4 regions of the Geobacillus sp. FJAT-46040 genome follow, and region 1 is predicted to be linked to each of the others. Evidence: predicted binding sites of a transcription regulator. Region 1 holds the regulator's gene; each other region holds the start of a gene.
The links. The regulator CtsR, encoded in region 1, represses protease genes until heat stress. The targets are predictions, from matches to a motif close to ATGGTCAATAAAGGTCAAACA.

Region 1 (8,003 bases):
ACCCGAAGTCGGTGAGGTAACCCTTACGGGAGCCAGCCGCCGAAGGTGGGGCAAGTGATTGGGGTGAAGTCGTAACAAGGTAGCCGTACCGGAAGGTGCGGCTGGATCACCTCCTTTCTAAGGACGAAAAGCGGAGGCGAGCGTTTCGCCGCGATGGGCAAATGTTCTTCGCCTGCAGGGATTTACAATCCCGAAGGCGAAGGTTATTTGACCCCGAGCGGCGGCGAGCCGGAGCTAGACAATTCGAAAAGCGGAGGCCGAAATGGCCAACTGTCGATACACAGCGCTTTCGTTTCGTTCGGTTTTGAGGGAATGAGAAATTCCTTCACTTGTTTTGCGCCTGCGTCTTCTAGCAGATTCAAGGAAGATGGATTCCTCGGCGCAAAGCTGCAAGGAAGCAGACTCAAGGCAGTCGCTTCGTTCAGTTTTGAAGGAATGAGAATTCCTTCAAAAGCGCCTGTGCCTGCGTCTGCTAGCAGGTTCGGGGAAGCAAGATTCCTCGGCACAAGACTGCAGAGAAGCAAATTCAAGAAGCAGTCTCGTTTGCGTCTGCGTCTACAAGCGGATTCGGAGAAGCCGAATTCCTCGACGCAAACCAGCGAAGAAGCGAATTCAAAGGAGCTACTTTGCGCCTTCGTCTTCCAGCAGGTTCAAGGAAGATGGATTCCTCGGCGCAAGACTGCAGAGAAGCAAATTCAAGAAGCAGTCTCGTTTGCGTCTGCGTCTACACGCGGATTCGGAGAAGCCGAATTCCTCGACGCAACCCAGCGAAGAAGCGAATTCAAAGGAGCTACTTCGTTCCTTGAAAACTAGATAACCGGAAAAGCAAAGGAAGAAGCCGAGAGCGCAATAGGTTAAGCTGGAAAGGGCGCACGGTGGATGCCTTGGCACTAGGAGCCGATGAAGGACGGGGCAAACGCCGAAACGCTTCGGGGAGCTGTAAGCAAGCGTTGATCCGGAGATGTCCGAATGGGGGCACCCACTGTCCGTCATGGGGCAGTATCCATGCCTGAATCCATAGGGCATGGAGGGCACACCCGGGGAACTGAAACATCTTAGTACCCGGAGGAGAAGAAAGCAACCGCGATTCCCCAAGTAGCGGCGAGCGAAACGGGAACAGCCCAAACCAAGAGGCATGTCCTCTTGGGGTTGTAGGACCGCTCACGATGGGAGTGAGAAAGGGACGGGGTAGACGAACCGGTCTGGAACGGCCGGCCAGAGAAGGTGAGAGCCCTGTAGTCGAAACTTCGTTCCCTCCCGAGCGGATCCTGAGTACGGCGGGACACGAGGAATCCCGTCGGAAGCAGGGAGGACCATCTCCCAAGGCTAAATACTCCCTAGTGACCGATAGTGCACCAGTACCGTGAGGGAAAGGTGAAAAGCACCCCGGGAGGGGAGTGAAAGAGAACCTGAAACCGTGTGCCTACAAGTAGTCAGAGCGCGTTCATGCGTGATGGCGTGCCTTTTGTAGAATGAACCGGCGAGTGACGATGGCGTGCGAGGTTAAGCCGAAGAGGCGGAGCCGCAGCGAAAGCGAGTCTGAACAGGGCGTGTGAGTACGTCGTCGTCGACCCGAGACCAGGTGATCTACCCATGTCCAGGGTGAAGGCCGGGTAACACCGGCTGGAGGCCCGAACCCACGCACGTTGAAAAGTGCGGGGATGAGGTGTGGGTAGGGGTGAAATGCCAATCGAACTTGGAGATAGCTGGTTCTCCCCGAAATAGCTTTAGGGCTAGCCTCGGGTTTGAGAGTCTTGGAGGTAGAGCACTGATTGGGCTAGGGGCCCTCATCGGGTTACCGAACCCAGTCAAACTCCGAATGCCAACGACTTATGCCCGGGAGTCAGACTGCGAGTGATAAGATCCGTGGTCGAGAGGGGAACAACCCAGACCGCCAGCTAAGGCCCCGAAGTGCACGTTCAGTGGAAAAGGATGTGGAGTTGCCGAGACAACCAGGATGTTGGCTTAGAAGCAGCCACCATTTAAAGAGTGCGTAATAGCTCACTGGTCGAGTGACTCTGCGCCGAAAATGTACCGGGGCTAAACGTGCCGCCGAAGCTGCGGGATGACCGTTGGTCATCGGTAGGGGAGCGTTCTAAGGGCAGAGAAGCCAGACCGGAAGGACTGGTGGAGCGCTTAGAAGTGAGAATGCCGGTATGAGTAGCGAAAACAGAGGTGAGAAGCCTCTGCGCCGAAAGCCTAAGGGTTCCTGAGGAAGGTTCGTCCGCTCAGGGTTAGTCGGGACCTAAGCCGAGGCCGAAAGGCGTAGGTGATGGACAACAGGTTGAGATTCCTGTACCACCTTCTTCCCGTTTGAGCGATGGGGGGACGCAGGAGGATAGGGCGAGCAGGCGGCTGGAAGAGCCTGTCCTAGCCGTGAGGCTGATCCGCAGGCAAATCCGCGGATCATAAGGCCAAGCGGTGACGGCGACGGAGTAATCCGGAAGTCCCCGATTTCACACTGCCAAGAAAAGCCTCTAGCGAGGGAAGAGGTGCCCGTACCGCAAACCGACACAGGTAGGCGAGGAGAGAATCCTAAGGCGCGCGGGAGAACTCTCGTTAAGGAACTCGGCAAAATGACCCCGTAACTTCGGGAGAAGGGGTGCTCTTTGGGGTGAAGAGCCCTGAAGAGCCGCAGTGAAAAGGCCCAAGCGACTGTTTATCAAAAACACAGGTCTCTGCGAAGCCGAAAGGCGACGTATAGGGGCTGACACCTGCCCGGTGCTGGAAGGTTAAGGGGAGCGCTTAGCGGAAGCGAAGGTGCGAACCGAAGCCCCAGTAAACGGCGGCCGTAACTATAACGGTCCTAAGGTAGCGAAATTCCTTGTCGGGTAAGTTCCGACCCGCACGAAAGGTGTAACGACTTGGGCGCCGTCTCAACGAGAGACCCGGTGAAATTATACTACCTGTGAAGATGCAGGTTACCCGCGACAGGACGGAAAGACCCCGTGGAGCTTTACTGCAGCCTGATATGGAATTTTGGTATCGCTTGTACAGGATAGGTGGGAGCCTGGGAAGCCGGAGCGCCAGCTTCGGTGGAGGCGTCGGTGGGATACCACCCTGGCGGTATTGAAATTCTAACCCGCACCCCTTAGCGGGGTGGGAGACAGTGTCAGGTGGGCAGTTTGACTGGGGCGGTCGCCTCCCAAAAGGTAACGGAGGCGCCCAAAGGTTCCCTCAGAATGGTTGGAAATCATTCGGAGAGTGCAAAGGCACAAGGGAGCTTGACTGCGAGACGGACAGGTCGAGCAGGGACGAAAGTCGGGCTTAGTGATCCGGTGGTTCCGCATGGAAGGGCCATCGCTCAACGGATAAAAGCTACCCCGGGGATAACAGGCTGATCTCCCCCAAGAGTCCACATCGACGGGGAGGTTTGGCACCTCGATGTCGGCTCATCGCATCCTGGGGCTGTAGTCGGTCCCAAGGGTTGGGCTGTTCGCCCATTAAAGCGGTACGCGAGCTGGGTTCAGAACGTCGTGAGACAGTTCGGTCCCTATCCGTCGCGGGCGGAGGAAATTTGAGAGGAGCTGTCCTTAGTACGAGAGGACCGGGATGGACGCACCGCTGGTGTACCAGTTGTCCCGCCAGGGGCACCGCTGGGTAGCTATGTGCGGACGGGATAAGCGCTGAAAGCATCTAAGCGTGAAGCCCCCCTCAAGATGAGATTTCCCACCGCGCAAAGCGGGTAAGATCCCTCGAAGATGACGAGGTCGATAGGTCCGAGGTGGAAGCGTGGCGACACGTGGAGCTGACGGATACTAATCGATCGAGGGCTTAACCTATGAGCGGCTTCTTCCAACGGTTATCTAGGTTTGAGGGAATGAACATCCTGTTGACAAATCCAACAGGATGGATATAATTATTACTGTCCAAGATGATCATCATTGCCTAGTGGCTATGGCGGAGGGGAAACACCCGTTCCCATCCCGAACACGGAAGTTAAGCCCTCCAGCGCCGATGGTAGTTGGGGCCAGCGCCCCTGCAAGAGTAGGTCGCTGCTAGGCAAAATGGAAAGCACGTCTTTTCTTTCCTTGGAAGAAAAGGCGTGCTTTTTCATTTATTCGGCTGCTTGACGTTTTATTGTCCAAAAAAACGGATATTCTATAGTTAGTTTTCCTTCTTTGGTCACTCTTGAAATTTTCCGTAATACATTGTATAGTAAGAGTAAGGTCAAATATAGTCAAAGTCAACAAATAGGCAGTGGGGTGTCCTGGTCAGCGGACGGCCCATCGCCAGGCAGCTTGGTTGTAAGGAAGGTGGTAGGTAGAGTGCCGAACATTTCCGACATCATTGAGCAATATTTAAAGCAAGTGCTCAATATGAGCGACCAAGATATCGTTGAAATTAAACGAAGCGAAATCGCTAATAAATTCCAATGTGTTCCGTCGCAGATCAACTATGTCATCAATACGAGGTTTACCCTTGAAAGAGGGTACATCGTCGAAAGCAAGCGCGGTGGCGGTGGGTATATCCGCATTATGAAAGTGAAGACAAAGAGTGAAGCACAGCTTATTGACCAGCTGCTCGAGCTTGTCGGCCACCGCATCAGCCAATCGAATGCCGAAGATGTGGTAAAACGTCTCGTTGAAGAAAAGGTAATTTCGGAGCGGGAAGCGAAAATTATGTTAAGCGCTATGGATCGTTCTGTTTTATATATCGATTTGCCCGAGCGGGACGAACTGCGGGCCCGCATGTTAAAAGCGATGTTGACGTCGCTGAAATACAAATAGGGGGAGGGGGAGGCATTGATTTGCCAAGAATGCAAGCAGCGGCCGGCCACGATGCACTTTACAAAAATTGTAAACGGAGAGAAAACGGAGTTCCATCTTTGCGAGCAATGTGCCAGAGAGCATGGCCATATGTTTACGTTCTACGGCAATGATGATTTTTCACTCAACAACTTGTTGGCGGGGCTTCTTAACTTTCAAGCGCCGATGAAAGAGATGACGGCGAACGCGTTTCCGAACCCGGATGTACTTCAATGTGAGACGTGCCAAATGACATACCATCAATTCACACAAATCGGGCGGTTCGGCTGCGCTAACTGCTACCGGACGTTTGCACGCTACTTGCCGCCGATTTTGAAACGGCTCCATAGCGGCAATACCGCTCATTCAGGAAAAATTCCGAAGCGAAAAGGCGGCGTTCTCCATTTGCGCAAGCAACTTGCTATGTTGAAACAAAAGCTTCAGGAGCTCGTTGCTCGTGAGGAATTCGAGCGGGCGGCCGAGGTGCGCGACCAAATCCGCTCGTTGGAGGATGAACTGCGTCGACGCGGAGAGGGGGATATGTAAGCGGTATGTCGTTCGAGAAGTTTTTCAATACGGCGGTCAGCGCGTGGATGAGCCAAGAGGGGCCGGATTCGGACATCGTCTTAAGCAGTCGCATCCGACTGGCGCGCAACATCGTTGACTTTCGTTTTCCAACGCTGTTTAGCAGTGAAGAAGCGATGCAAATCGTCGCGTTGTTTGAACGGACGTTCGCCCATCGTTCTTACGGAGGGGCAGGCCGCTTCGAGTTGTTGAAAATGTCGGAGCTTCAGCCGATTGAAAAACGGGTATTGGTAGAAAAACACTTAATTAGTCCGCATCTGGCTGAGGATTCGCCGTTTGGCGCTTGTCTGCTTTCGGAAAATGAAGAAATCAGCATCATGATCAACGAGGAGGATCATATCCGCATCCAATGCCTATTCCCGGGGTTGCAGCTTGCTGAGGCTCTCGAGGCGGCGAGCGAATTGGACGATTGGATTGAAGGGTATGTCAACTATGCCTTTGACGAGCGGCTTGGTTACTTAACGAGCTGCCCGACCAATGTCGGGACGGGATTGCGGGCTTCGGTGATGATGCATCTTCCGGCGCTTGTGCTGACGCAGCAAATTAACCGTATTATTCCTGCCATCAACCAGCTTGGGCTTGTTGTCCGTGGAACATACGGTGAAGGGAGTGAAGCGTTGGGAAATATATTCCAAATTTCCAACCAGATCACGCTTGGGAAATCGGAGGAAGACATTGTTGCTGATTTGCATACGATCGTTCAGCAGCTGATCGCCCAAGAAAGAGCGGCTCGTCAGGCATTAGTGAAAACTTTGGGCATACAATTAGAAGACAAGGTGTTCCGTTCATACGGCATACTGGCCAACTGCCGCGTCATCGAATCGAAAGAAGCGGCGCAATGTCTGTCCGATGTTCGCTTAGGGATTGATCTAGGATATATCAAGAACATCTCGCGCAACATTTTAAATGAGCTGATGATTTTGACGCAGCCGGGATTTTTGCAGCAATATGCCGGCGGGGCGCTTCGCCCTGAAGAACGGGACGTCCGCCGCGCGGCGCTGATCCGGGAGCGTTTAAAGATGGAGGAACGAAGAAAGATGGAGGGTGATGAACGATGATGTTTGGCAGATTTACGGAACGGGCGCAAAAAGTGCTGGCGCTGGCGCAGGAAGAAGCCATTCGCCTCGGCCATAACAATATCGGCACAGAACATATTTTGCTCGGCCTCATCCGCGAGGGCGAGGGGATCGCGGCTAAGGCGCTCATGGCGCTTGGGCTCGGCCCAGATAAAATTCAAAAAGAAGTCGAATCGCTCATCGGCCGTGGCAGTGAAGTGTCGCATACGATCCACTATACACCGCGGGCGAAAAAAGTAATTGAGCTGTCGATGGATGAAGCGCGGAAGCTCGGCCATTCATACGTCGGCACAGAACATATTTTGCTTGGGTTGATCCGCGAAGGCGAAGGGGTGGCCGCCCGCGTGCTGAACAACTTGGGAGTAAGCTTGAACAAAGCGCGCCAGCAAGTGTTGCAGCTGCTTGGCAGCAATGAGTCGATGTCAGGCCATGGCGGCGGTGCTTCGCACGTGAGCACTCCGACGCTTGACAGCCTCGCCCGCGATTTGACAGCGATTGCCCGCGAAGGGCGGCTGGACCCGGTCATCGGCCGCAGTAAAGAAATTCAGCGCGTCATTGAAGTATTAAGCCGGCGGACGAAAAATAATCCTGTGTTGATCGGCGAGCCGGGCGTTGGGAAAACGGCCATTGCTGAAGGGTTAGCCCAACAAATCGTCAATAACGAAGTGCCGGAAACGCTGCGCGACAAGCGGGTCATGACGCTCGATATGGGGACAGTCGTCGCCGGAACGAAATACCGTGGAGAATTTGAAGACCGACTGAAAAAAGTGATGGATGAAATTCGTCAAGCGGGCAACATCATCTTGTTTATCGATGAGCTGCATACATTAATTGGCGCCGGTGGGGCGGAAGGAGCGATCGACGCGTCGAACATTTTGAAACCGGCGTTGGCGCGCGGGGAGCTTCAATGCATCGGCGCGACAACGCTCGATGAATACCGGAAATATATTGAAAAAGACGCCGCGCTTGAACGCCGCTTTCAGCCGATTTACGTTGATGAACCGACAGTGGAAGAATCGATCCAAATTTTAAAAGGGTTGCGCGATCGGTATGAAGCGCACCACCGCGTTTCGATTTCCGACGAGGCGATCGTGCAAGCCGTCAAGTTGTCCGACCGCTACATTACCGACCGTTTCTTGCCGGATAAGGCGATCGATTTGATCGACGAGGCTTGCTCGAAAGTGCGCCTTCGTTCGTTCACCGCACCGCCGAAATTGAAAGAACTTGAACAAAAGCTCGAGGAAGTGCGGAAAGAAAAAGACGCGGCCGTGCAAAGCCAAGAGTTTGAGAAAGCGGCGTCGCTGCGCGATATGGAACAGCGGCTGCGCGAAGAACTGGAGGAAACGAAACGTGCGTGGAAAGAAAAACAAGGCCAAGAAAATTTGGAAGTGACGGTCGAAGACATCGCCGCGGTCGTCTCGAGTTGGACCGGCATTCCGGTATCGAAGCTCGCTGAGACGGAAACGGAGCGGCTGCTCAAGCTGGAAGAAATTTTGCATTCGCGTGTCGTCGGCCAAGACGAGGCGGTCAAAGCGGTCGCCAAAGCGGTGCGCCGCGCCCGTGCTGGCCTGAAAGACCCGAAACGCCCGATCGG
Region 2 (8,003 bases), 470 kb from region 1:
ACGGTCGTCATCATGCCGCGGACGATGCCGAATTTTTCATGCAGCACTTTGGCAAACGGCGCCAAGCAGTTCGTCGTGCACGAAGCGTTCGAGATGACATGATGGGCTTTCGGATCGTATTTGTCTTGGTTGACGCCCATGACGATCGTAATATCCTCGTCTTTCGCCGGTGCGGAAATGATCACTTTTTTCGCACCCGCTTCCAAATGTTTGGCGGCGTCTTCGCGTTTCGTGAAGCGGCCGGTCGACTCAACGACGATGTCAACGCCGATCTCGCCCCACGCCAAGTTCGCCGGATCGCGTTCCGCCTTGACGATGATTTCTTTGCCGTTGACGACCAAGTTGTTGCCGTTCACCGACACTTCGGCATCCAGACGGCCATGGACGGAGTCGTACTTCAACAAATGAGCAAGCGTATTCGCATCGGTTAAATCGTTCACCGCCACCACTTCAATGTCCGGGTTTTTCAATGCCGCGCGGAAGACGTTGCGTCCGATGCGGCCAAATCCATTGATTCCCACTTTGACTGCCATCTTATTTTCCTCCTTGCGATTGGATTGTATCAGCAAGGGAGATTACTCCCCTACGAACGCTTTTGCGGCTCCTTCGTCCGTCACCAATAGCGAGTGCGGCGCCCGTTTCATGTACGCGCGAATGGCTTTCGCCTTCGACGCCCCTCCGGCGACGGCGATGACATGCTCGACATGCGGGAGGTGTTCAAGTTGAATGCCGACTGTTTTCACTTTATGGACGACGTCGCCGTACTCGTTGAAATAGTAGCCGAACGCCTCGGCGACCGCATGGCGGGCGATGATGTTCTCCATCTCTACAGGCGGCGTCTTCCGCCGCTTGGCCATCGTCACCGCTTCACCGATGCCATGGACGACCATGCGGCATGATTGGATGAGCTCAAGCACTTCTTTCACCGCCGGCTCTTCGACAAGCGACGCGTACGCTTCATCGCTCAGCTGGTCAGGCACGTGCAGCAACCGATAGCGGCCCATCGCTTTTTCCGCCATTTTCGCACAAATCGTGTTCGCCTGATTCTCGACATCTTCGCCAAGGCCGCCGCGCGCCGGCACGAACAACACATCGCGAAGCTTCGAATCCGGCGTCATCATCTCCGCGACCGCCGCCATCGTCGTTCCGCCGGCCACGGCGACGATGTCCCCGGGCTCAAGCAGCTCCTTCATGCAGGCGACACACGCTCTACCCATTTCTTTTTTTACCCAAGGGGAACGGTCGCTATCCCCGGCAACGACAATCACCCGCGGAATGCCGAGCTGTTCCTGCAGCGCGGCTTCCAGCTCTTTGAGTCCGAGCGCTTCCCGCATCAAATCATTGAGCGTATGAAGGAGCGCCTGGCCTTCCTCCGTCAACCGCATGCCCGACACATCGGCGGAAAGCAAGTTTTGTCCTTTCAAAAATTCTGTTTCCGACCGGAGCACCCGCTCACTCATGCCGAGGCTCGCCGCCAGCGCCCGCCGCCCGATCGGCGCCATAAGCGAAATGGAGTGCAAAATTTGATATCGTTTTTGCATAACGTCAAGCAAGTCAGGCAATAATTTTTTTTGTGCCTCCAATAACGGCTGCATGGATCCTTTCTCCTCGATTGAATATAGGGACATCTTATGTCCCGGTATGACATATTATGTCCCGCAGTGCCATAAAAAATTCCTCCCGCGTCATTTTCATTATAGCAGGAGGACGATAGCCGTTCAACTGTTTTGCGCCCGCCGCAACCGTTTTCTCACCGCTTCTTTTTCAATCGCTCCCCAGCCGATTTCTTCGCCATCCAATTCCACAACCGGGATCATCAGCTGATATTTTTCCAGCAGTTCATCATCTTTGTAAATATCAATTTCTTCCAGCGTAAACGAATAGTCCGCCCGCAGCTCCGTCAAAACGGCTTTCGCTTTGTCGCAGAGCGGGCAATTCGTTTTCGTATACAATCGGATATGCATTCATTTCTTCCTCTCTTTCTACAGCAGTTGCCGTTTCGATTGGCCGCCCGTTACGGCAGGCCGATATATTGCCTCCGCTTTGCCGAAGACGGGATGCGCAGCTGCTCGCGGTATTTGGCGACCGTGCGGCGCGAAATGGCGATGCCGTGCCGATCGCGAAGCAAATCAGCAAGCTGTTGGTCAGACAGCGGCGCCCGCCGATCTTCCTCGGAAATAAGGGCCTCAATGATCGCTTTCACGCGGGCGGACGATGCCGCTTCATCCCCTGCGGCCGTCGCGGCGTTTGAAAAGAAACGGCGCAACTCCACGGTGCCAAACGGCGTTTGCACATATTTATGCCGGACCGCGCGGCTCACCGTCGATTCATGAACGCCGAGCTCCTCGGCCACCTCGCGCATCGTCATCGGCTTGAGCGCCGAAAGCCCCAACTCCAAACACGAGCGCTGGCGGTCGATGATGACGGCCGTCAAATGGAGAAGCGTCTGTTTCCGCTGCTCCAAACTTTTCGCGAGCCATGTAAACTGCCGATATTTTTCTTTGATAAACTGTTCGGCATGCCGGTCGCCGGATGCAGCGATGCGCCGCTCGTACTCCCGATTCCATTCGAGCTCCGGATGGATGTCATCATTATAGGCGGCCATCCAGTCCCCTTCCGCCCCGCGGACGACGATGACATCCGGCACCACCAAAGGCGGTGTTTCGCTCGAATAGTGAATGCCTGGCCGCGGCTCGAGTGTGCGAATGAGCTCGAAGACACGTTGCAGTTCGCCAAGGCTGACGCCAAGCTGCTTGGCCAGCGTTTTCCACGACTTTTCCGCAAAGGGGACAAAATGGTAGCGGACGATCATCTCCGCCAGCTCGTCGCGCTCAGGAAGACGTTCCAGTTGCAGCAAGAGGCATTCCGCCAAATCGCGGGCGCCGACTCCCGGCGGGTCGAGCGACTGCACAAGGCGCAGCCCCCGTTCCATCTCTTGTTCCGATGCGGAAAACCGCGCCGCCAGCTCGGCAAGCGGTACGCGCAAATAGCCGTCCTCATCGAGCGAGGCAATGAGATAACGGGCGATGCGCTCTTCTTGATCATCGAGCTTGCATGCAGGCAGCTGCGAAAGCAAATAACCGCCAAGCGTCTCTGCGCGGGCGCCAATGTTCTCGAGCCATTGCTTTTGGTCTCTTTCGGTCCGGCTTGGCCGTTGCCGCACCCGAGTGCGGCGAATTTCCAAAAACGGGTTTTCCAGCGACTGTTCATATAAAAACGCTTCCAAATCCACTGCGGAATATTGCAACAGTTCAATCGCCTGCACAAGTTCCTTTGTCAGCGACAGCTGCAGCCGCTGCTCTTGCCATAACTCCGCCCTCATCGTCACGCCTCCCTTTCTTTTATTGTACACAACGGGAGCGGGAGGGGGTAGGAGAAATTTTTGACGGCGGAAAGCGGCCTTGGCGACCGCCCGAACCGGCGCCTGTTCAGACGAAAAAACCCAATGCCCCGCCCGAGCCCTTGATTTGGGAACCCTCTCGAGGAAAGCGGCGCGTCCGCTGCTGATCTAAAAGAAAAACAGCCGCCTAGGCGGCTGTTTTGCCTCGGCAGGATTACAACCATATACCAAGTATATGTTTTTTAACCTAAGGGTCTTTATTCCTTCCCATTTCCTCCTCACCGCCCCGCGCACTCGTTTATACGTATCGCGCCGGACCCCATGATCTCCATCCAGTCGCCCCAGGTCATTCCGTCCTTTTTCTTCATGTGGTTTAGCTTTTGTTATCGTTCAATACCTCGTGCAACTTCTACACGTGTATCACCTCACCTACATAAAAAACGCCGCCCAATCGGGTGACGAAACGGAAGGAGGATTCGGTTTGCACCTTTCACTTATTAGTGGCATTTACACGACAAAAAACAAAAAACTGTAGTCTGGATGAAGAAAGAGCGCTTCCAGATACTCCGTGGCGCCATACGCTTTGTCTGCGGACAAGGTCCGAATCGTGATCGACGGGTGGCGAAACCGAATCGAAGCCAGCTGCTCCAAACTCGTTTCCTGTTCCGCCATATTGTCACTACTCTGCAAACGTACTCGCATATTTTAGATGAGATGGAACAAAAAGAATCCCGGCAGGTCGATCTCGCGATGGCGGAACTGGATCGTACTAAATAGCCGTGCAAAATTCGTACAAAATTTTTTCGGATTCTATCGTTTTTTTCGGGATTCCCAAAAAATGAAAAACGACCGCAAACGCGGTCGTATCAAGGGATTTGGGAATCTCAATCCGAACTTGTCGGATCGTTGGAACGCCCTCGGCAGGATTCGAACCCACGCTAAGAGAACCGGAATCTCTCGTGCTATCCACTACACTACGAGGGCATGGAAGTTCATGATTTCTCTATATTCGTTCCGTCGCATGTTCTATTATAGCAGGATCGTGCAAAAATGCAAGGGGAAAATGCAATAAAAAAACAGGAAAAATTAGGCCTTTGTTCCTTCCACATCAATGCCACCGCCACAGGCAACTGGTTAAAAAAATAAAAAAGCGGTTATGATGAAAAGAGGGATGTTCCCGCTAGCCGCGAATATGTTATAAAGAATGGGGAAGGTCGTTTTGTTTGACCTTCATTGACCATTCGTGTATGATGAAGGCGTACATATTGATCCATTAGGATGGAAAAGGAGGCGTTTTTGATGTATTTGATTCCGACTGTCATCGAACAGACGAACCGCGGGGAGCGGGCGTACGACATTTATTCGCGCTTATTGAAAGACCGAATCGTGTTCCTTGGCAGCCCGATCGACGACCAAGTGGCCAACTCGATCGTGTCGCAGCTGTTGTTTTTGGCGGCGGAAGACCCGGACAAAGATATTTCCTTGTACATCAACAGCCCGGGCGGCTCGATCACAGCTGGCCTGGCGATTTACGACACGATGCAGTTCATCAAACCGGACGTATCGACAATTTGCATCGGCATGGCCGCTTCCATGGGGGCGTTTTTGCTTGCCGCCGGTGCGAAAGGGAAACGGTTCGCCTTGCCAAACAGTGAAATCATGATCCACCAACCGCTCGGCGGCGCCCAAGGGCAAGCGACGGAAATCGAAATCGCAGCGAAGCGCATTTTGTTCTTGCGCGACAAATTGAACCGCATTTTATCGGAAAACACCGGCCAGCCGATCGAAGTGATCGAGCGCGATACGGACCGCGACAACTTTATGACCGCGCAAAAAGCAATGGAATACGGCATCATTGACCGCGTGCTGACGCGCGCTGATGAAAAATAAGGCATGCACACGTTGGCAGAACCGCTATAGAGCTGCGCCTGCACCGACATTGACGAAAAAAGGCTGCTTCCGACAAAAACGGAGCAGCCTTTTCCATTCCTTTCCCTGCCAGCCCCACACGCTGCTTTACTTTTCCTTTTGCACATAGGCGGCGAGCTTTTCGATCGCTTCTTGCTCATCCGGACCGTCGGCAATGAGCGTGATCACCGCTCCATGGCCGATGGCGAGGCTCATCAAGCCCATAATGCTTTTCGCGTTGACCCGTTTTCCGTCTTTTTCCAAAAACACATCAGCGGAAAAACGGTTCGCTTCTTGGACGAACAACGCCGCCGGGCGCGCCTGCAGCCCGGTTTTTAATTTCACTTCCACTTGTTTTTCCACCATTCTCCATCTCCCCTTTACAGCGATTTATGGAAATCGACCGGCTTTCCAGCCCGCAGCCGCTCCGCGATCTCATCAATTTTGCGCAGCCGGTGGTTGATGCCGGATTTGCTGATTTTTCCACCAGCAACCATCTCCCCGAGCTCTTTCAGCGTCACGTCTTGATGCTCGATGCGAAGTTTCGCGATTTCCCGCAGCTTGGCCGGCAGTGAATCAAGGCCGATCGTCTCGTCGATGTAGCGGATGTTCTCCACCTGGCGAAGCGCAGCGCCGATCGTTTTGTTCAAATTGGCGGTTTCGCAATTGACAAGCCGGTTGACCGAGTTGCGCATATCGCGGACGATGCGAATGTCCTCAAAGCGGAGCAGCGCTTGATGGGCGCCGATGATGTTCAAAAACTCGGCGATTTTTTCCGCCTCTTTTAAATACGTAATAAACCCCTTTTTCCGTTCCAACGTTTTCGCATTTAAAAAAAAGTGGCTGTTCATCAATTCGCATAACGCCCGGTTATGCTCCTCATACAGCGAAAAAATCTCCAAATGGTAGGACGACGTCTCCGGGTTGTTGACCGAACCGCCGGCCAAAAACGCGCCGCGCAAATACGAGCGCTTGCAGCATTTTTTCTTGACGAGCTCCGGGGAAATGTCATGGATGAGCGAAAAATCGCCGTTGACAATGTGAAGTTCACGAAGCAAAGAAGCCGCACCGTCGGTCACGCGGACGATGTAGACGTTGTTTTTTTTCAAGCGCATTTTCTTGCGGACAAACAGCTCGACGGCGACATCGTAGCCCTTTTTCAATAACGTATAAATGCGCCGAGCGATCGCCGCATTTTCCGTCTGGACATCGATGGCCATTCGCCCGCCGGAAAACGACAGTGAACCGTTCATGCGCAAAAGCGCCGACAGCTCCGCGCGCAAGCAGCAAGGCTTCACCTCTAAATGGGTCAATTCCTTTTTCGTTTCCGATGCAAAAGACACGATCGCTCCACCTCCATTCGTTCCCCGCATCCGGCCGGTTGGAGGTGCCTGACTTTCGGCGCGGCCATCGGGAGCATCACCGCCCATAATGGCGCTTTGCGGCCTACTCGGGTCCCGCCTTTAACGGTGAGGGAGAAGCCCGAGAAGAAGGGCGGCGACTTTCGCCGTATTATGGCGAATGACCCCATCCTCGTACGTGACAATATCGTCGCGGATGACTTGCAACGAAAGCCCGCTGCTGTCGTCACGCACCGGCTCGGCCCGCTCCGCCTCGTAGCGGCGGCGGATCGCTTCCGGGATCGCTCCGCTGTTGATGATCACCGCGTCCAAAAACGGGCCGCCAAGATGAGCATGAAGCGCCTCCACATGGTCGCTCACCGTATAGTGCGGCGTCTCGCCGGCCTGAGTCATAATGTTGCATATATATACTTTTTTCGCCTTCGCCTTGCATACTTCCTGCCCGATTTTCGGCACGAGCAAATTCGGCAAGATGCTTGTGTATAGGCTGCCCGGCCCGATGACAATCAAATCGGCGCGGCGGATGGCATCAACCGTCTCCGGCAGCGGCTCAATGTCTTCCGGCGTTAAAAACACCCTCTTAATTTTTTTTCCCGCACTCGGGATTTTTGACTCGCCAGAGATGATGGAACCGTCTTCCATCTCCGCGTGCAAAACGACGCTCTTGTTCGCTGCCGGCAGCACCTGGCCGCGCACGTTCAACACTTTGCTCATCTCACGGATTGCTTTCACAAAGTCGCCGGTGATCGATGTGAGCGCCGCCAAAATCAAATTGCCGAGCGAATGGCCGGATAAGCCGTTGCCGTTTTGAAAACGGTGCTGGAACAGCTCGACAATGAGCGGTTCGACGTCAGACAGCGCGGCCAATACGTTGCGGACATCCCCGGGCGGCGGAATGTGCAGCTCATCGCGCAGCCGCCCGGAACTCCCTCCATCATCGGCGACGGTGACAATGGCGGTCAAATCCAATTCATGCTGCTTCAGCCCCCTCAGCAGGACGGGAAGCCCGGTGCCGCCGCCGATGACGACCAGTTTCGCTGCTCGTTCGTTTCTCATCGGTGTATGTCCTTTCTCCTCTCCATGTCCCGGTGCGAGACAACCGTTTTATAATCATCTGAAAAATGGCAGGCGATATATTCTGCGAGCGCCACCGAACGGTGCTGCCCGCCCGTGCAGCCGATGGCGATCACCAGCTGGCTTTTTCCTTCGCGCTGGTAATACGGCAGCATAAACGACAACAAGTCAATGAGCTTTTCCAAAAACTTTTGCGTTTCCCCCCACTTGAGCACGTAGGACGATACGTCGTCATCCAACCCGGTTTTCGGACGCATATGTTCAATGTAATGCGGGTTCGGCAAAAAGCGGACGTCAAACACCAAATCTGCATCAATTGG
Region 3 (8,003 bases), 700 kb from region 1:
TGTGCAAGGTTTCAGAGTTCGACATAGCGACATTTTCATCCCTTCGATGGTGACGAAATCTTTTTGTCATGGGAGTCTATATAGGTGTAAGTGGAGGAGCATTCCATCCATATTGATCTGGGCTTGTGTTTTCCGCCCATGCTCAAACAATGCGACCAACCCCGGCAGACAAGAAGCACGTCTCTCCGCGTCGTCGGCGCCCCCTTCGGCTCGTTTACGCCGACGGACGAATGGCGATCTGCCCGTTGTCAACATCGACCGTGACGGTGCTGTAATCTTTCACCCGCCCAGCGATCAGCTCTTTCGCAAGCGGCGTTTCGATTTGCTTTTGCATAAACCGTTTGAGCGGGCGGGCGCCGTATACTGGGTCGAAGCCCGCTTCGGCGATGTATTGCTTCGCCGCTTCCGTCAGCACGAGTTCGATATGCCGATCGGCCAAACGGGCCGACAGCTCGCGGGCGAACTTTTCGACGATGCCTTTCACTTCATTCATCGACAATGGCTTAAATAAGACGATATCGTCGATCCGGTTTAAAAATTCTGGGCGGAAATGGGCGCGCAGTTGGTCAAACACTTGTTTGCGCGTTTCTTCATCGATGTCGCCATGTTTGTTTTCTAACAACAGCGGCGATCCGATGTTCGATGTCATAATGACGACCGTGTTTTTAAAGTCGACCGTCCGCCCTTGCGAATCGGTGAGCCGTCCGTCATCCAGCAGCTGCAACAGGATGTTGAACACTTCCGGATGAGCTTTTTCGATTTCATCGAACAACAGAACGGAATACGGCTTGCGCCGCACCGCCTCGGTCAGCTGGCCGCCTTCCTCATAGCCGACATAGCCGGGCGGCGCTCCGATCAAGCGGGAGACGGCGTGTTTTTCCATATACTCGGACATGTCAAGACGGATGAGCTGCTCCTCACTGTCAAACAGCGCCTCGGCGAGCGCTTTGGCCAGTTCCGTTTTGCCGACGCCGGTCGGTCCGAGGAACAAAAACGATCCGATCGGGCGGTTCGGGTCTTTCATGCCGGCCCGCGCCCGCAAGACGGCGTCAGCGACAAGCTCGACCGCTTCGTCTTGACCGATGACCCGTCTATGCAGCAATTCATGAAGGCGAAGCAGCTTTTCCCTCTCTCCCTCGACGAGGCGGGTGAGCGGAATGCCAGTCCAGCGTGACACGATTTCGGCAATCTCTTCTTCCGTCACTTCCTCGCGCAGCAATTTCCCTTCACTTTGCTCACTGATTTCTTGCTCGAGCTGTTTGAGTTGCTTTTCCAACTGCGGAATGCGGCCATGGCGAAGCTCCGCCGCCTTGTTTAAATCATACTCGTTTTCCGCCTCTTCCAGTTCGCGTTTTGCCCGCTCGAGCGCCTCGCGCAAACGGCGGACGCGGTCAAGCGCCTCTTTTTCTTTTTGCCATTGCGCTTTCATGGCGTTCGCCTTTTCACGCAAATCGGCAAGTTCTTTTTGCAATGCCGCAAGCCGCTCGCGGCTCGCTTCATCCGTTTCTTTGCTTAAGGCCGCCTCTTCAATTTCAAGCTGCATGACGCGGCGCATCACTTCGTCCAGCTCCGACGGCATCGATTCCATTTCCGTCCGGATCGTCGCGCACGCTTCATCGACCAAATCGATCGCTTTGTCAGGCAAAAAGCGGTCAGAGATGTAACGGTCGGACAAAACGGCGGCCGCGACGAGCGCGCGATCGTGGATTTTCACTCCATGGTGCACTTCATACCGTTCTTTCAATCCGCGCAAAATCGAAATCGTGTCCTCGACACTCGGCTCTTGGACAAGCACTTGTTGGAAGCGGCGCTCGAGCGCCGGGTCTTTTTCGATGTATTGCCGGTACTCATCAAGCGTCGTCGCCCCGATGCAGCGCAACTCGCCGCGGGCAAGCATCGGCTTGAGCATATTGCCGGCGTCAATCGCCCCTTCCGCTCTGCCGGCGCCGACGATCGTATGCAGCTCGTCAATGAACAATATGATGCGGCCGTCGCTTTTTTTGATTTCGTTTAACACCGCTTTCAGCCGTTCTTCAAATTCACCGCGAAACTTTGCTCCGGCGACGAGCGCGCTCATATCAAGAGCGAAAATCGTTTTGTCTTTCAGCCCTTCCGGGACATCTTTGCGCACGATGCGTTGAGCGAGCCCTTCGACAATAGCGGTCTTCCCGACGCCCGGCTCGCCGATCAACACCGGGTTGTTTTTCGTCTTCCGCGACAAAATGCGGATGATGCGGCGAATTTCACTGTCGCGGCCGATGACCGGGTCGATTTTTCCCGCTTTCGCTTCCGCGACAAGGTCGCGCCCGTATTTTGCCAACGCTTCATAGGTTGCTTCCGGATGTGGACTCGTCACGCGTTGATCCCCCCTTACGTTTCTCACTGCCGCTAATAGTGCTTCCTTCGTCAGTCCAAACGACGCCAGCTGCCGAGCGACCGGCTCGGCGCCATGAGGCAACGCGAGCAGCACATGTTCGACCGATATGTACTCGTCTTGCATTCGCTTCGCTTCGTTTTCCGCCTCCTCAAGCAGCCGCGCTAAGGCGGGCGCAACATACAGCTGCCCGTCCGCCCCATGCACTTCAGGCTTTTGGCGAAGCTGGCTGCGAAGCCAGTCCGCAACCTTTTCCTTGTCGGCGCCGGAAAGCTCCACGAGCCGCGGCGCCAGGCCGCCTTCTTGTTCGAGCAGCGCAATCAGGAGATGCTCGACATCAAGCTGTTGATGATGTCGTTCTTTGGCGAGCGACTGCGCCGCCATCAGCGCCTCTTGCAGTTTTTCCGTCAAACGGCTTGCGTCCATGCCGCCCCCTCCATTTGACCTTCTTTGACCATAAATCATTATAGCGGATCGCGAAGCACACGGCAAATCAAAAGCCACTCCATACTTGGAATGGCTTTTGTTGTGCTTCACGGTTTGCGCAAATACGTCCAATGCCGATTATGGTTCGACGTTTCCGGGAACGTATCGCCGGCTTTCAGTTTCAGCTTTTTCGGGTGTTTTACATTGTCGCCCGTTTCGCCGATTTCAATGTACACGCCGTTGTTCGGCGCTTTATCCCCTGATTTGAAATGGCGCGGTTGGCCCATTTGTTTCATCCCCCTTGCTTCGATTGCATTTGTTAGCATTCCCGGTTTCGCCGCTGTTCATAAGAAGGGAAATGATGGGGCCGCCGCACACGGAGCGTCAAGCCTTCACAATAAAAACGTTTTTTCTCATGAAAATCCTTTTCCTTGCAAAGAACGAAAAAGGAACTCCCGAAACGGGAATTCCTTTCTCCTATAGGATCGACACTAAAATCGCTTTTTGGGCATGAAGCCGGTTGCCGGCCTGCTCAAATACGACCGAGTTCGGGCCGTCCATGACGCCGGCCGTCACTTCTTCGCCGCGGTGGGCCGGCAGACAATGCAAAAAGAGGTAATCGGGTTTGGCCGCTTTGACGAGCTCTTCGTTGACTTGATACGGCTGAAACACTTGAAGCCGCTCGGCGCTTTCGCTTTCTTGGCCCATGCTCGTCCATACGTCCGTATAAATCGCATCCGCTCCGGCCACTGCCTCAAGCGGGTCGTGCGTCACAACAACTGTTGCTCCGGTTTTCTCGCCGATCTGGCGCGCTGCCTCGACGTATTCCTCCTTCGGCTCATAGCCTGGCGGACAGGCAATGAAAATATCCATTCCCACTTTTGCTGCGGCCGCAAGCAAGGCGTTGGCGACGTTGTTGCCGTCGCCGACATAGGCGAGTTTGATGCCTTGGAACGTTTTCTTCGCTTCGTAAATCGTCAGCAAATCCGCCAACGCCTGGCACGGATGATCGTCGTCCGTCAGGCCGTTGATGACCGGAACGGACGCATATTCGGCCAACTCCTCGACTTTTTGATGGGCAAATGTGCGAATCATCATGACATCGACGTATTGCGACAAGACGCGGGCCGTATCGGCGATCGTTTCGCCGCGGCCAAGCTGCAAATCGTTTCCGTTTAAATACATCGCCTGGCCGCCAAGCTGAATCATGCCGACTTCAAACGACACGCGCGTGCGCGTTGACGGCTTTTCAAAAATCATCGCCATTGTTTTCCCGGAAAGCGGCGTATACGATACACCGGCTTTTTGTTTCGCTTTTAAATCAGCTGCTAACGCCAACAAGTCCATAATTTCGTCTGTTGAAAAATCGAGCAGCGTTAAAAAATCTCTCCCTTTTAATGACATCACTGCATTCATGCGATCACCGCCTGTTCTGCCTGTTTTTTCTTTTCCAACCAGCCGTGGATCGGCTGCACATCAAGATGATCGACATCGAGCGCCTGCAAGAAGAGCTTCAATGTCTCACGTTCCGTGAAGACGAGCAATTGTCGGGACAACGCAGTCATTCGTTTGTTCGCTTCGCCTTCCTCTTTGCCCAAGTCGATCACCGCGAGCGCCGTGTCGCGCTTCACCCAATCGGCAAACGGGACATCAGCGACGATGGTCAGCTGTTTCGCCGTCATCTCCGCCTCCAGCTCGGCGTCGATGTTGCCGATGACGTAGACCTCGTTCGCGTTCGCTTTCTTTTGCAAATACGGATAAAACGCTTTATACGCCGCTTCCTCCTTCGTTGCGGCGATGCTGATGCCTTCGCCGGTCGATTTCATCTCCGGTCCAACCACCGGGTCAACCCCCGGCAGCTTATGGGTCGAAAAGACCGGATACTTTAACACGGCGTACGGCATGACCGCCAAGCCGCGCGCTTTTTCGTCCACGATGTCGACAAGCGATTTCCCAAGCAATAATTTTGTCGCAATTTGCGCCAATGGCACGCCGGTCGTTTTGCTGACGATCGGCACCGTCCGGCTGGCGCGCGGGTTCACTTCCAGGACATATACATTGCCGTCCGCAATGACATATTGAATGTTCATAATTCCTTTAAAGCCGAGTTTTTTCGCAATCCGGCCCGCATAGTCGATGATTTTCGCTTTTTCTTCGTCTGTGAGCGTCTGCGCCGGCAGCCAAGCATAGCTGTCACCGGAGTGGACGCCGGCTTTTTCGACGTGTTCAATGATGACCGGCAGCACGATGTCTGTTCCATCCGTCACGATGTCCGCTTCTGCCTCTTTCCCGTCCAAATACGCATCAATCAAAATCGGATAGGTCAACTCGCCTTGCTCGATCAAAGCAGCGAGCTGCGCCTCGCTATGGACGATAAACATGCCGCGGCCCCCGATGACATACGACGGGCGAAGCAGCACCGGGCAGCCGATCTCGGCCGCTTTGGCGGCGAGCTCCTCGGCGTTGTTCGCCATCAAGCCCGGTACGTGCGGGATGTCAAGCTCCTCAAGCAACTGGTAAAAACGATCGCGGTCCTCGAGCTGGTCAATCATATCGTACGTGACGCCAAGCAGCGGCACGCCGGCTTCTTCAAGCCCTTTGACCAAATTGATCGCCGTCTGTCCGCCAAACTGAACGATGACATGCTTGATTTGTTCCGCTTCAATGACATCCAAGACGCTCTCTAAGGTAAGTGGCTCAAAGTAAAGGCGGTCGGCGACGGCAAAGTCCGTGCTGACGGTTTCTGGATTGTTGTTGATCATCACCGTTTCATAGCCTTCTTTTTGCAAGGCGAACACGCTATGAACGGAGCTGTAGTCAAACTCAATGCCTTGGCCGATGCGGATCGGTCCGGCTCCAATGATCAGCACTTTCTCTTTGCCGCTCGGTTGTTTTCGCTCGTCTTCGCCGAAATAGGTTGAGTAGTAATAATCCGTTTCTGAATGAAATTCGGCCGCGCACGTGTCGACCATTTTGTATGACGGCACGATGCCAAGTTCCTTCCGCTTGTTGCGCACGTCAAGCTCCGTCACGCCCCACGTTTCAGCTAAAAAGGCGTCGCTACATCCTTTTTCTTTCAAGAAACGGAACGTTTGCTCCTCAATCGTGTCCAACGTTGCAGCCGCTGCCTGTTTTTCAAGGGCGACAAGCCGCTCGAACGAGCAAAGGAAAAAGCGGTCGATTTTCGTCCATTTGTGAATGGCTTCAACCGACACCCCGCGGCGGAGCAGTTCCAAAATCGCGAAAAAGCGGCGGTCGTCTTTGTCGACAAGCAGCTGTTTCAGCTCATCATTCGTTTTCACCGAAAGCTCCGGCAAAAACAGTCCGTTGTTTTTGCCTTCGAGCGACTGCACCGCTTTTTGAAACGCCCGCTCCATGTTACGGTCGATCGCCATCACTTCCCCGGTCGCCTTCATTTGCGTGCCGAGCTTCCGATCCGCGTGCGGAAACTTGTCAAACGGCAAGCGCGGAAACTTGACGACGACATAATCCAAGGCCGGTTCAAAGCTGGCGTACGTCGTTTTCGTCACCGGATTGACGAGTTCCGCGAGCGTATAGCCGACCGCCAGCTTCGCCGCAATGCGGGCGATTGGGTAGCCGGTCGCTTTCGAGGCGAGCGCTGACGAGCGGCTGACGCGCGGGTTGACTTCAATCAAGTAATATTGTTTGCTGTTCGGGTCAAGGGCGAACTGAATGTTGCAGCCGCCGATGATCCCTAAGGCGGAAATGATTTTCACTGCTGAAGAACGAAGCATTTGGTACTCTTCATCGGTCAACGTCTGCGACGGTGCAACGACGATCGAATCTCCTGTATGAATGCCGACCGGATCGACGTTTTCCATATTGCAAACGGTAATGCACGTATTCGATTGGTCGCGCATCACTTCATATTCAATTTCCTTAAATCCGGCGACGCTCCGTTCGATCAAACATTGATGAATCGGGCTTTCGTTCAATCCTTTTTCCACGAGCGCGAGAAACTGCTCCATGTTTTCGGCAATGCCGCCGCCCGTCCCGCCGAGCGTATACGCAGGACGAATAATGATCGGAAAACCGATTTGTTCGGCGAACGCGACCGCTTCCTCGACGCTTGTAACAATTTCGCTTTCCGGCACCGGTTCGCCAAGCTCATGCATTAACGCGCGGAACGCTTCGCGGTCCTCCCCGCGCTTAATCGCTTCAATCGGTGTTCCGAGCAGTCTCACCCCATACTTTTCAAGCACGCCGGCTTCATGCAGCTGAAACGCCAAATTGAGCCCTGTCTGGCCCCCGAATGTGGCGAGCAGCCCGTCCGGGCGTTCTTTGGCAATGATCGCTTCGACCGCCTCAACGGTGAGCGGTTCAAAATACACGGCATCGGCATGGACATCATCGGTCATGATCGTCGCCGGATTGTTGTTCACTAAAATGACGCGGTATCCTTCTTCCTTTAAGGCGATGCACGCCTGCGTGCCGGAATAATCAAACTCAGCGGCCTGGCCGATGACGATCGGCCCCGACCCGATCAGGAGAATCGATTGAAGCGAAGAATCTTTAGGCATAGACGTTCTCTCCCTTGAACACGGTTTGCAAAAATTCGTCGAAAATATAGCCGGTATCGTGCGGCCCCGGATGCGCCTCCGGATGGTATTGCACGGACAAAATCGGTTTATGGCGATGGACGATGCCCTCGACCGAACCGTCGTTGACGTTGATGAAACGAATGTCAAACGGTTTGCCCACCAAACTGCCTTCTTTGACGACATAACTATGGTTTTGTGATGTCATCATCACGTTTTGCTTCACCGCGTCCCACACCGGTTGATTGGCGCCGCGATGCCCGAAGCGGAGTTTTTCCGTATCCGCCCCGTACGCCAAGGCAACGAGCTGATGGCCAAGGCAAATCGCAAGCGTCGGATACCGGTCGATCAGCTGACGGATAGCAGGAAGCTGATGGCGTAACTGTTTCGGATCGCCTGGGCCGTTCGAGAGGACAAGCCCGTCCGGTTTCAGCGCATCAATCGCTTCCGGCGTCGTATCATGCGGCACAACCGTCACCCGGCAGCCGCGTGCAAGAAGCGACTGCAAAATCGATTTTTTATAGCCGAAATCGACGAGCACCAAATGCGGGCCGCCTTCGCCGTATGTTTCGATCGTTTTCGTTGACACCGCGCGCACGGGAAATACTGCTTCCTCGCCTCCAACGGCTGAAATCGGCGACAAA
Region 4 (8,003 bases), 840 kb from region 1:
CGCTCGATAAACGGCACTTCCGGAATTTTGGCCAGCGTCAGCGTCGGCCATGTAATATGCTGGATTTGCTCTTTGTTATAAAACACGATGGAAATGAGGATCAAAACAAAATAAATGAACATCGTAAACGCGTTGGCCGCATGCGCCCACTTTTGCGAGGACGGAGCATTTTTTAAAAACGGGTAATACATCAGCAGCATTTCAAACCCTAAATATGGCAGCACCATCTCTTTCGATGCTTTTGCCAATTGCCCAAACGAATGGTCGAACACCGGCAATAAGTTCCGGTATTGAGCATACTCAAGCGGAAAGAAAACCATCGGAAAAATCGTCAACAGCGGAATCACCACCCCCCAAACGCATAAGCCGACAACGATGCGAAACCCGCCGGAGACGGCGTAATACGTCATCAGCAAAAACATAAGGCTGAACTGCCACACCCCAATCAACGGGAACACCCATACTTTAATGATTTCAATGTATGATTGAAGCACCATAAACGCCGCCAACGCGTAGTAAAAAAGAAGTCCAAGGCTCAGCACCCCGCCGATCCACCGCCCGAAGTACTGTTCATGAAGCGACACGAGGTCTCCGCCTGATGTCAAATGCGACAGCAGCCGATACATGAGCCAAATCAACACGTGCGCCGACAGCCCGGCCATTAAGACTGCCATCCAGGCATCCTGCCCCGCCTCTTTCATCAGAGGACGCTGAAAATTGAGTGCCCCGACCCCAACTTGCGTAGCGTGAATGACAAAAAACACAAGAAACGGGGAGATGAGAAACCGTTCCTGAATGGCCTGCTTCATCCTAATCCCTCCTCATGTTCCCCGTCTTATTCGCTAATGCCGGCATGGACGATATCCACCGTGACGTGCGGGCGGATGTCTAGATCCGGGTATTCACGGTAAAACGCGTCGGAATCCCAATGTCTTGTCACGCTGCGAACAAAATCGCCGATGCCGAGCGGGTCAATCCGTTTTTTCTGAAAATAACGGAATAACCGACGCATATTATGCTCCAATTCGTTTTGCATTTTTTTCTTCACATCAGCAAACAAATCTTGACCCGGCTGATCGAGCCATGACGGGTAATCCCGCACCGACGCATGGATATGGACGAACACATCAAGCACATGGCGGCTTCCATCACGCTTCCATTCATATTTCGACTTCGCCCATAAGTTTTGCAGCATCACCCGATCCTCGCCCTGTTTCCCGCGATTCCCAACCTTCAGCTGGTAGACGCCGTTTTTCGTTTCTCCAAGCAAAATTTTCATTAAAAACGAATCACGCAAACTCACATGCCCCACGTATCGGTCGTCGCGAAACAACGCGACCCCTTCAAGCTTGACGAAATCTCCTTTTTTCTCAAAATACGGCAAAAACGGATCGCTCCCCGGGGAAAAATAGCGATACAAAAACAAGTGCAAATTCGTTTTCGGCAAGTTCATCGACTGCTCATTCTGCTCCACCAGATTCGGCAAATACAACGTATCGCTCAGCGTCGTGTTCGCCGTGATTTTCAGCAGCTCCTTCGCGCTTTCTTCCGCCACGCCAAGCAGCAAATGACTGCCGACTTTGTTGTTGCGCGCGAGGCTGTGCGTAATTTGCGTCACCCCCCGCTTGGCAAACTCCTTGCCGAACAAAATCAAGCGCAGCTGCCCTTCCTCAACCGGCAGCGCGGATTTCGATGACAGGCGCGGAATCAAGTCGTAGACCGTCGGCGACGTCGTCGTCAGCATATTCGGCTTTGTCATCGGCCCTTGCTTGAACGTCGGGTACACCGCGGTGCCCGTGTAGCGGCCGTTCTCGAAATCATACCCCATCTGTTGAATAATTTGAATTTTGTCAATCGGCCACGAACTGACGCAGCCGCCAAGCAACAGCAGCGCACCGACCCATGCGAGCCCACGCCTCATCATGATCCCCCTTACTCATCAATATCGCGTTTTTGCTTCGCCGCATTCGGATCGTAACGAAACCGCGACCGCGGACGAAGAAACATCGGCCGCTCCGCCGTTTCACTGTATGGCGAACGAATGAATGTATCGCGGAAGCTGCGAACACGAAATGGATAAAACGGCAGCAAATACGGATAACCAAACGACTGCAGCCGCCCTAAATGAATGAGCAGTCCACAGACAGCAAAGATGATGCCGATCCCGCCCCAGAAAGCGGCAAACAAAATAAACGGAAACCGAATGAACCGAATCGTGTTGGACATTTTGAAAATCGGCGTTGTAAACGAAGCGAGCGCCGCCAACGCGACGACAATCAACAAAATCGTACTCGTCAGCCCGGCATCAACGGTTGCTTGCCCGATGACAATCCCGCCGACAATCCCGAGCGTTTGTGCGACTTTCGTCGGCAGCCGCGCCCCGGCCTCGCGCAACAGCTCAATCGTAATTTCCAAAAACAGCACCTCGAGCATCGGCGGAAACGGCACGTTCGAGCGGGAATAAATGATCGGGCCGAGCAAGTCTTCGGGAATCATTTCATAATGATACGTCAGCACCGCCACATAAATCGGCGACGCTAACACCGAGAACGCAACGCCGAAAAACCGGATGAGCCGGAAAAACGTGCCGAGCACCCATGGCAAATAATAGTCTTCCGGCGACGTAAAAAAATCGAAAAGAGCGGCGGGGCCAATCACGGCATACGGGGAGCCGTCGCAAAAAATGGCCACCTGACCCGACACAAGCGCATAGATGGCCCGGTCGATCCGCTCGGTCGAGATAAACAGAGGAAACGGCGTCCGCGAATTGTCCGCGAGCAGCTGATCCAAAATAGCGTTGTCAAACACGATGTCAAAATGAATGGACTCAAGCCGCTGCGTCACCGTTTGAATGACTTCCGGATTAGCGACACCGTCGATGTAGGCGATGACCACTTTCGTTTTCGACATCGAACCAATCGACATTTCCCGAAACACAAGATTTGGCGTCACCACTTGCCGGCGGATGAGATGCAAGTTGACACCGACATTTTCCACAAATCCGACTTTGGGCCCAACGACGCTGAATTCGTTTTCCGAATCATTGTTTTCCCGAAGCCCCAAATTTTCAGCCGCGGCGCCCATGAGCGCCGCTTTGTTTGGCTGCTCGCGGAATGTAACAGCGACAAACCCTTTCAGCACCTTCTCTTCAATCAGCGCCGTGTCTTCACTCACTTCAATGCGCTGAATCGGCACGATTTGCTGCAAGTCTTCCAATCGGACGTTCGGATGCTGGGGAATGTCGTTTTGCAAATGGCAAAAAATCCGCTCTTGCAGCACTTGCGGATCAACGAGCGAATCGAAATAGTAAATCGACAGCTCCTTGCCTCCGACAACAAACGACACTTCGACAAAATCGCTCGATTGCCGAAGCTTTTCCCAAAGTTGCGAAAGATTCCTCTGTGCGGGGCGCTTTTTCTTTTTCTTCCAAAACGAGAACCAACCCACGATGATCCCCTCGCCTTTCCGTTTACGGCATAGTCTTCCAATCGATCGATATTTTTATGCATCCCCCTTTCATCCTAATTGATTCGACAAAATCTTCTATATATTATTGAAAATAGACAAATAAAAAAAGGAGAATCGTCTATGAACAAATTGACGAAACGGCGCCGGGCAAAACAGGCGTTAAAAAAAGTAACAGCAACGGCGGAAGCACTGCGGCGGTCCATCGACCGAACGCGTCCGCTTGAAGAGCAGCTCGACCGCATCCGCGCCTTGTTGGATGAACAGCTTGGCCATGATGAATAAAATGATCGCCCGCTTCCACTCATAACGAAACGAAGCCCTTTCGTCCCCCTTCACCAAAAAACTTTGGGGAACGAAAGGGCTCATTTACCGGCGCGGCAGCTGCCGGCGCCAAAGAAGCCACAACAGCACAAGACTCATATAACCAAACAGCGGATAGATGAATGACAGCAGCTCCCCGTAATGAAACGGGCTGACCGCCGCAAACAGCAAAACGAGCAGCACGCCCAGCCATTTCCCGCCAAGCGGCGCCCAAACGCGCACTTGGCGTGCAAGTCCAAACATGCCGCCGATGACCGATGTAAAAATTTCTCCGTAAATGACGACGACATAAAGCCAATACAACACAGTAAAAAACGTATGAACGACTTCGGCCATTGGAATATCATAATCGTCCTTGTGTGGAAACGACAGGAGCACCATATGGTTCAACAGCAGCAAAACCGTCAACACCATTCCGCCTAACATCGCTCCGCGCCTCACCGCTCGCTCATCGGTCGCTTCGCGGGCGATGGGGACAAGCACCGCTTGGGCCATCGCCAAGTTAAAGGCCGCATAGGAAAACGGGGACAACATCGCCTTGAGGGAATAGTCCACCGCAGCCATGTCCGGACGGCACAAATCGCCAGCCACGATTGTTTTCACAAAGGCGATGGCGCTGAACAGCACCATCATCGGCGCGACGAACACGTTGACGCCAAACAGCCCTTTGCGGTCAAACAACATGACAAGAAGCGCCAAACCGAGCGTCAGCGTGACGCCCGCCTGCCTCGGCCAGCCGATCTGCTCTTCAAACACCGCACCCGCCCCGGCGATCATCACCGCCGTCACCCCCGCGATCATCACCGTCATCACAAGCGTCACAAACGGACTCAACATTCTTCCGAACAAATAGCGATTCAATTCATCATAGGACGCGGCTCCAATGCGGCGCGCCATCACCATCAGGCGCGCGCCGCCCCATGTGAACAAAACGCCGCTGACCGCCACCCCGATCGTCCCAGCCATTCCGTAGCGGGTAAAAAATTCAATAATTTCCCTGCCAGTCGCAAATCCCGCTCCAATCACCGTGCCGACGTAAACAGCGGCGATTTGCCATGCTTCCGACCACTCGTGTCTCTTGCCCAAATCCTCCATCTCCCTCTCTTGTCCGTTGCTTTTCCATATATATGTATATGTCCGGCATGGACAAGAAAGACGACAGAACGAAAAAAGAAGGCATCCGAGACAAGATGCCTTCTCACACACCGCAAACTCTCTTCATTAATATGGCATGCGATGTGAAATCGCGTTTCCATCAATGAACTGTCACGTGTTCGACTTGATGTTCGTGCAGCCCGCCGCTTCCTTCGACGTGCACTTTCACCGAATACGTTCCTTTGTTGGCAAACGTGGCCATGGCTTCGTACTCGCCGTTTCCTTTTTCCTTTGCATCGACAAATTCATGCTTATTGTCCGCCTGCCAAATCTCAAAACGAACGGTCGCACCTGTCAACGGCTTCCCATCTTTGGTGAGGTGAACGGTCAATGCCGCCGGTTTTCCGGCTTCGAACGAACGGGACGACAGCGAAATGGCGACGGCGCCATGATGATTTTCTTCAGCACTGCCTTGGGAATTTTCGCGCGCACCGTCGGCCGTCGCCGCCTGTTCCGGGTTGCCGGCGACAATATCTTTTTTCGGCATGTTATGCATATCGCGCGCCGTCACATGGGCGACGACCGAATATGTTCCCGCTTGGGTAAATGTTTTTTCCACCGAGTAGCGGCCATCGCCGTCATGCTTCGCTTCAAGCATTTCCCGCTCGCTGCTTCCGTGTTTCCATACTTCAAACTTGACTTCGCTCGCATCGTCCACTTTTTCACCGCCGTACGTCACGACGCAGGCGAGCTTGGTCGGTTTGTTCAAATCGATGTGATCCGGAACATCCATTTTCACTTCAAGCACGGCCAGCGTCTCGGCTTGCTTGTTGTGATTTGTACAAGCAGCCATGATCATCATCCCCAAAAGTACAACAGCAAACGCGAAACCAACATGTCTTCTCATCTTCACCTTTCTCCTTTTTCCTTCAAATTCATGATCATCGTCAGCACCAAAGACGGAGTCTTTTCCGCCTCTTTTTCTGTTTTTCACTTTATCATAGCTTTGCCGCACCTACATTAGTATTCACCATTTTTTCAAAAACATTTCATCGTTATCACAATTTTTTTGTACAAAACACTTGAAAGTCAAAAAAGGTCAAAGTATAATAAAGTCAGAAAGTCAAAGAAAGTCAAAGTCAAAACCTGAATAATGGAAAAGGGGGTATGCTTCATGCGCTGCCAAGCATGCCAACAACGTGAAGCAACGGTGTTTGTCAACTTGCAATGGAACGGTGAAAAACAACAACTTCACCTGTGCCATGAATGCTATGAAAAGCAAAAACAACAACTGTCCATTCCGATGAACTTCGGCTTTTCACCGTTTTCCTTTGATGACTTCTTTACTAGCCCGTTCACAGCCGCCAACGCCGGAATGAGCGCGCCGAAAACGATGGCGAAACGCCCGCAAAGCCATGGCGGTGGATTTTTGGATCAATTCGGCCGCAACTTGACGCAAATGGCGAAAGCGGGCTTGATCGATCCGGTCATCGGCCGCGACAAAGAAATCGCCCGCGTGATCGAAATTTTAAACCGCCGCAACAAAAACAACCCGGTGTTGATCGGGGAGCCGGGCGTCGGGAAAACGGCCATCGTTGAAGGGCTGGCGCTGAAAATTGCCGAAGGGCAAGTGCCAGAAAAACTGTTGAACAAAGAAGTGTACTTGCTTGACGTCGCTTCGCTTGTTGCCAACACCGGCATCCGCGGCCAGTTTGAAGAGCGGATGAAACGGCTCATCGCCGAACTGCAAGAGCGGAAAAACATCATCTTGTTCATTGACGAAATCCATCTGCTCGTCGGTGCTGGAGCCGCTGAAGGCTCGATGGACGCGGGCAACATTTTAAAACCGGCGCTTGCCCGCGGCGAGCTACAAGTCGTTGGGGCGACGACACTCAAAGAATACCGGCAAATTGAAAAAGACGCGGCTCTTGAGCGCCGCTTCCAACCGGTCATCGTCCACGAGCCGACCGTTGAGGAAGCGATCGCCATCTTAAAAGGCATTCAGCCAAAATATGAACAATTCCATCATGTCCGCTATACGGACGAGGCGATCGAAGCGTGCGTGAAATTGTCGCACCGCTACATTCAAGACCGCTTCCTCCCGGACAAGGCGATCGACTTGCTTGACGAGGCCGGCTCGAAAGCGAACTTGCGCCTCGGCCCGACCGATGAAAAGCAACTGCAAGAGCGATTGATCCAAATCGCGAAAGAAAAAGAACAAGCGGCGAAAGAGGAAAACTATGAACTGGCGGCGAAACTGCGCGCTGAAGAGCTGAAGCTTGAGAAACAACTCGAGCAAGGCGTCACCCAAGAACGCCCAACAGTCGATGTGGCGGACATCGAGCAAATCATTGCCGAGAAAACCGGCATCCCAGTCGGCAAACTGCAAGCCGATGAAAAAGAAAAAATGAAACATCTCGAAGAAAACTTGGCGAAAAAAGTGATCGGCCAAGCGGAAGCGGTGAAAAAAGTCGCCAAAGCGATCCGCCGCAGCCGCGCCGGCTTGAAAGCGAAACACCGCCCGATCGGTTCGTTCTTGTTCGTCGGCCCGACCGGCGTCGGGAAAACGGAGCTCGCCAAAACGCTCGCTGAAGAGCTGTTTGGCACAAAAGACGCCATGATTCGCCTCGATATGAGCGAATACATGGAGAAACATTCGGTCTCGAAGCTGATCGGTTCGCCGCCGGGCTATGTCGGCTTTGAAGAAGCCGGCCAGCTGACGGAAAAAGTGCGCCGCAATCCGTACAGCATCATCTTGCTCGACGAGATTGAAAAAGCGCACCCGGATGTACAGCACATCTTCCTGCAAATTTTGGAAGACGGCCGCTTAACCGACAGCCAAGGCCGCACCGTCAGCTTCAAAGACACCGTCATCATCGCGACAAGCAACGCCGGTGTGACCGACAAAAAAATCACCGTCGGCTTTGAAAAAGAGGGCAACAGACAAACAAGCGTCCTTGACTCGCTCAGTGCCTACTTCAAGCCGGAATTTTTGAACCGCTTCGACGCCATCATCGAGTTTAAGCCGCTCGAAAAAGCGCACTTGCTTGAGATCGTCGACCTGATGCTCGCCGATGTCAAAGCGGCGATGCGCGAACAAGGCATTGAACTCGAGGTGA

Region 2: the regulator CtsR is predicted to act here: its motif matches at 4,561-4,581, upstream of clpP (ATP-dependent Clp endopeptidase proteolytic subunit ClpP).
Region 3: the regulator CtsR is predicted to act here: its motif matches at 2,812-2,832, upstream of clpB (ATP-dependent chaperone ClpB).
Region 4: the regulator CtsR is predicted to act here: its motif matches at 5,970-5,990, upstream of CD000_RS10500 (ATP-dependent Clp protease ATP-binding subunit).

The regions. Positions count from the first base shown of each region.
Region 1 is NZ_NISS01000001.1:2,831,744-2,839,746, reverse strand. It holds rRNA gene CD000_RS15165 (16S ribosomal RNA) at 1-117, shown strand, start outside; gene CD000_RS18265 (hypothetical protein) at 154-813, shown strand; rRNA gene CD000_RS15160 (23S ribosomal RNA) at 853-3,782, shown strand; rRNA gene rrf (5S ribosomal RNA) at 3,888-4,004, shown strand; gene ctsR (transcriptional regulator CtsR) at 4,269-4,730, shown strand; gene mcsA (protein-arginine kinase activator protein McsA) at 4,746-5,294, shown strand; gene mcsB (protein-arginine kinase McsB) at 5,300-6,391, shown strand; gene clpC (ATP-dependent protease ATP-binding subunit ClpC) at 6,388-8,003, shown strand, end outside.
Region 2 is NZ_NISS01000001.1:3,297,252-3,305,254, reverse strand. It holds gene gap (type I glyceraldehyde-3-phosphate dehydrogenase) at 1-533, opposite strand, end outside; gene CD000_RS17610 (sugar-binding transcriptional regulator) at 576-1,595, opposite strand; gene CD000_RS17605 (glutaredoxin family protein) at 1,719-1,964, opposite strand; gene rpoN (RNA polymerase factor sigma-54) at 2,015-3,322, opposite strand; gene CD000_RS18585 (hypothetical protein) at 3,848-4,012, opposite strand; tRNA gene CD000_RS17590 (tRNA-Arg) at 4,253-4,324, opposite strand; gene clpP (ATP-dependent Clp endopeptidase proteolytic subunit ClpP) at 4,640-5,230, shown strand; gene CD000_RS17575 (HPr family phosphocarrier protein) at 5,357-5,614, opposite strand; gene whiA (DNA-binding protein WhiA) at 5,629-6,591, opposite strand; gene CD000_RS17565 (gluconeogenesis factor YvcK family protein) at 6,712-7,665, opposite strand; gene rapZ (RNase adapter RapZ) at 7,662-8,003, opposite strand, start outside.
Region 3 is NZ_NISS01000001.1:2,129,319-2,137,321, forward strand. It holds gene clpB (ATP-dependent chaperone ClpB) at 215-2,800, opposite strand; gene CD000_RS11265 (YjzC family protein) at 2,908-3,087, opposite strand; gene argF (ornithine carbamoyltransferase) at 3,278-4,216, opposite strand; gene CD000_RS11275 (carbamoyl-phosphate synthase (glutamine-hydrolyzing) large subunit) at 4,213-7,341, opposite strand; gene CD000_RS11280 (carbamoyl phosphate synthase small subunit) at 7,334-8,003, opposite strand, start outside.
Region 4 is NZ_NISS01000001.1:1,990,032-1,998,034, forward strand. It holds gene CD000_RS10475 (GerAB/ArcD/ProY family transporter) at 1-809, opposite strand, end outside; gene CD000_RS10480 (Ger(x)C family spore germination protein) at 836-1,921, opposite strand; gene CD000_RS10485 (spore germination protein) at 1,933-3,447, opposite strand; gene CD000_RS18455 (hypothetical protein) at 3,589-3,750, shown strand; gene CD000_RS10490 (YkvI family membrane protein) at 3,835-4,875, opposite strand; gene CD000_RS10495 (FixH family protein) at 5,045-5,791, opposite strand; gene CD000_RS10500 (ATP-dependent Clp protease ATP-binding subunit) at 6,059-8,003, shown strand, end outside.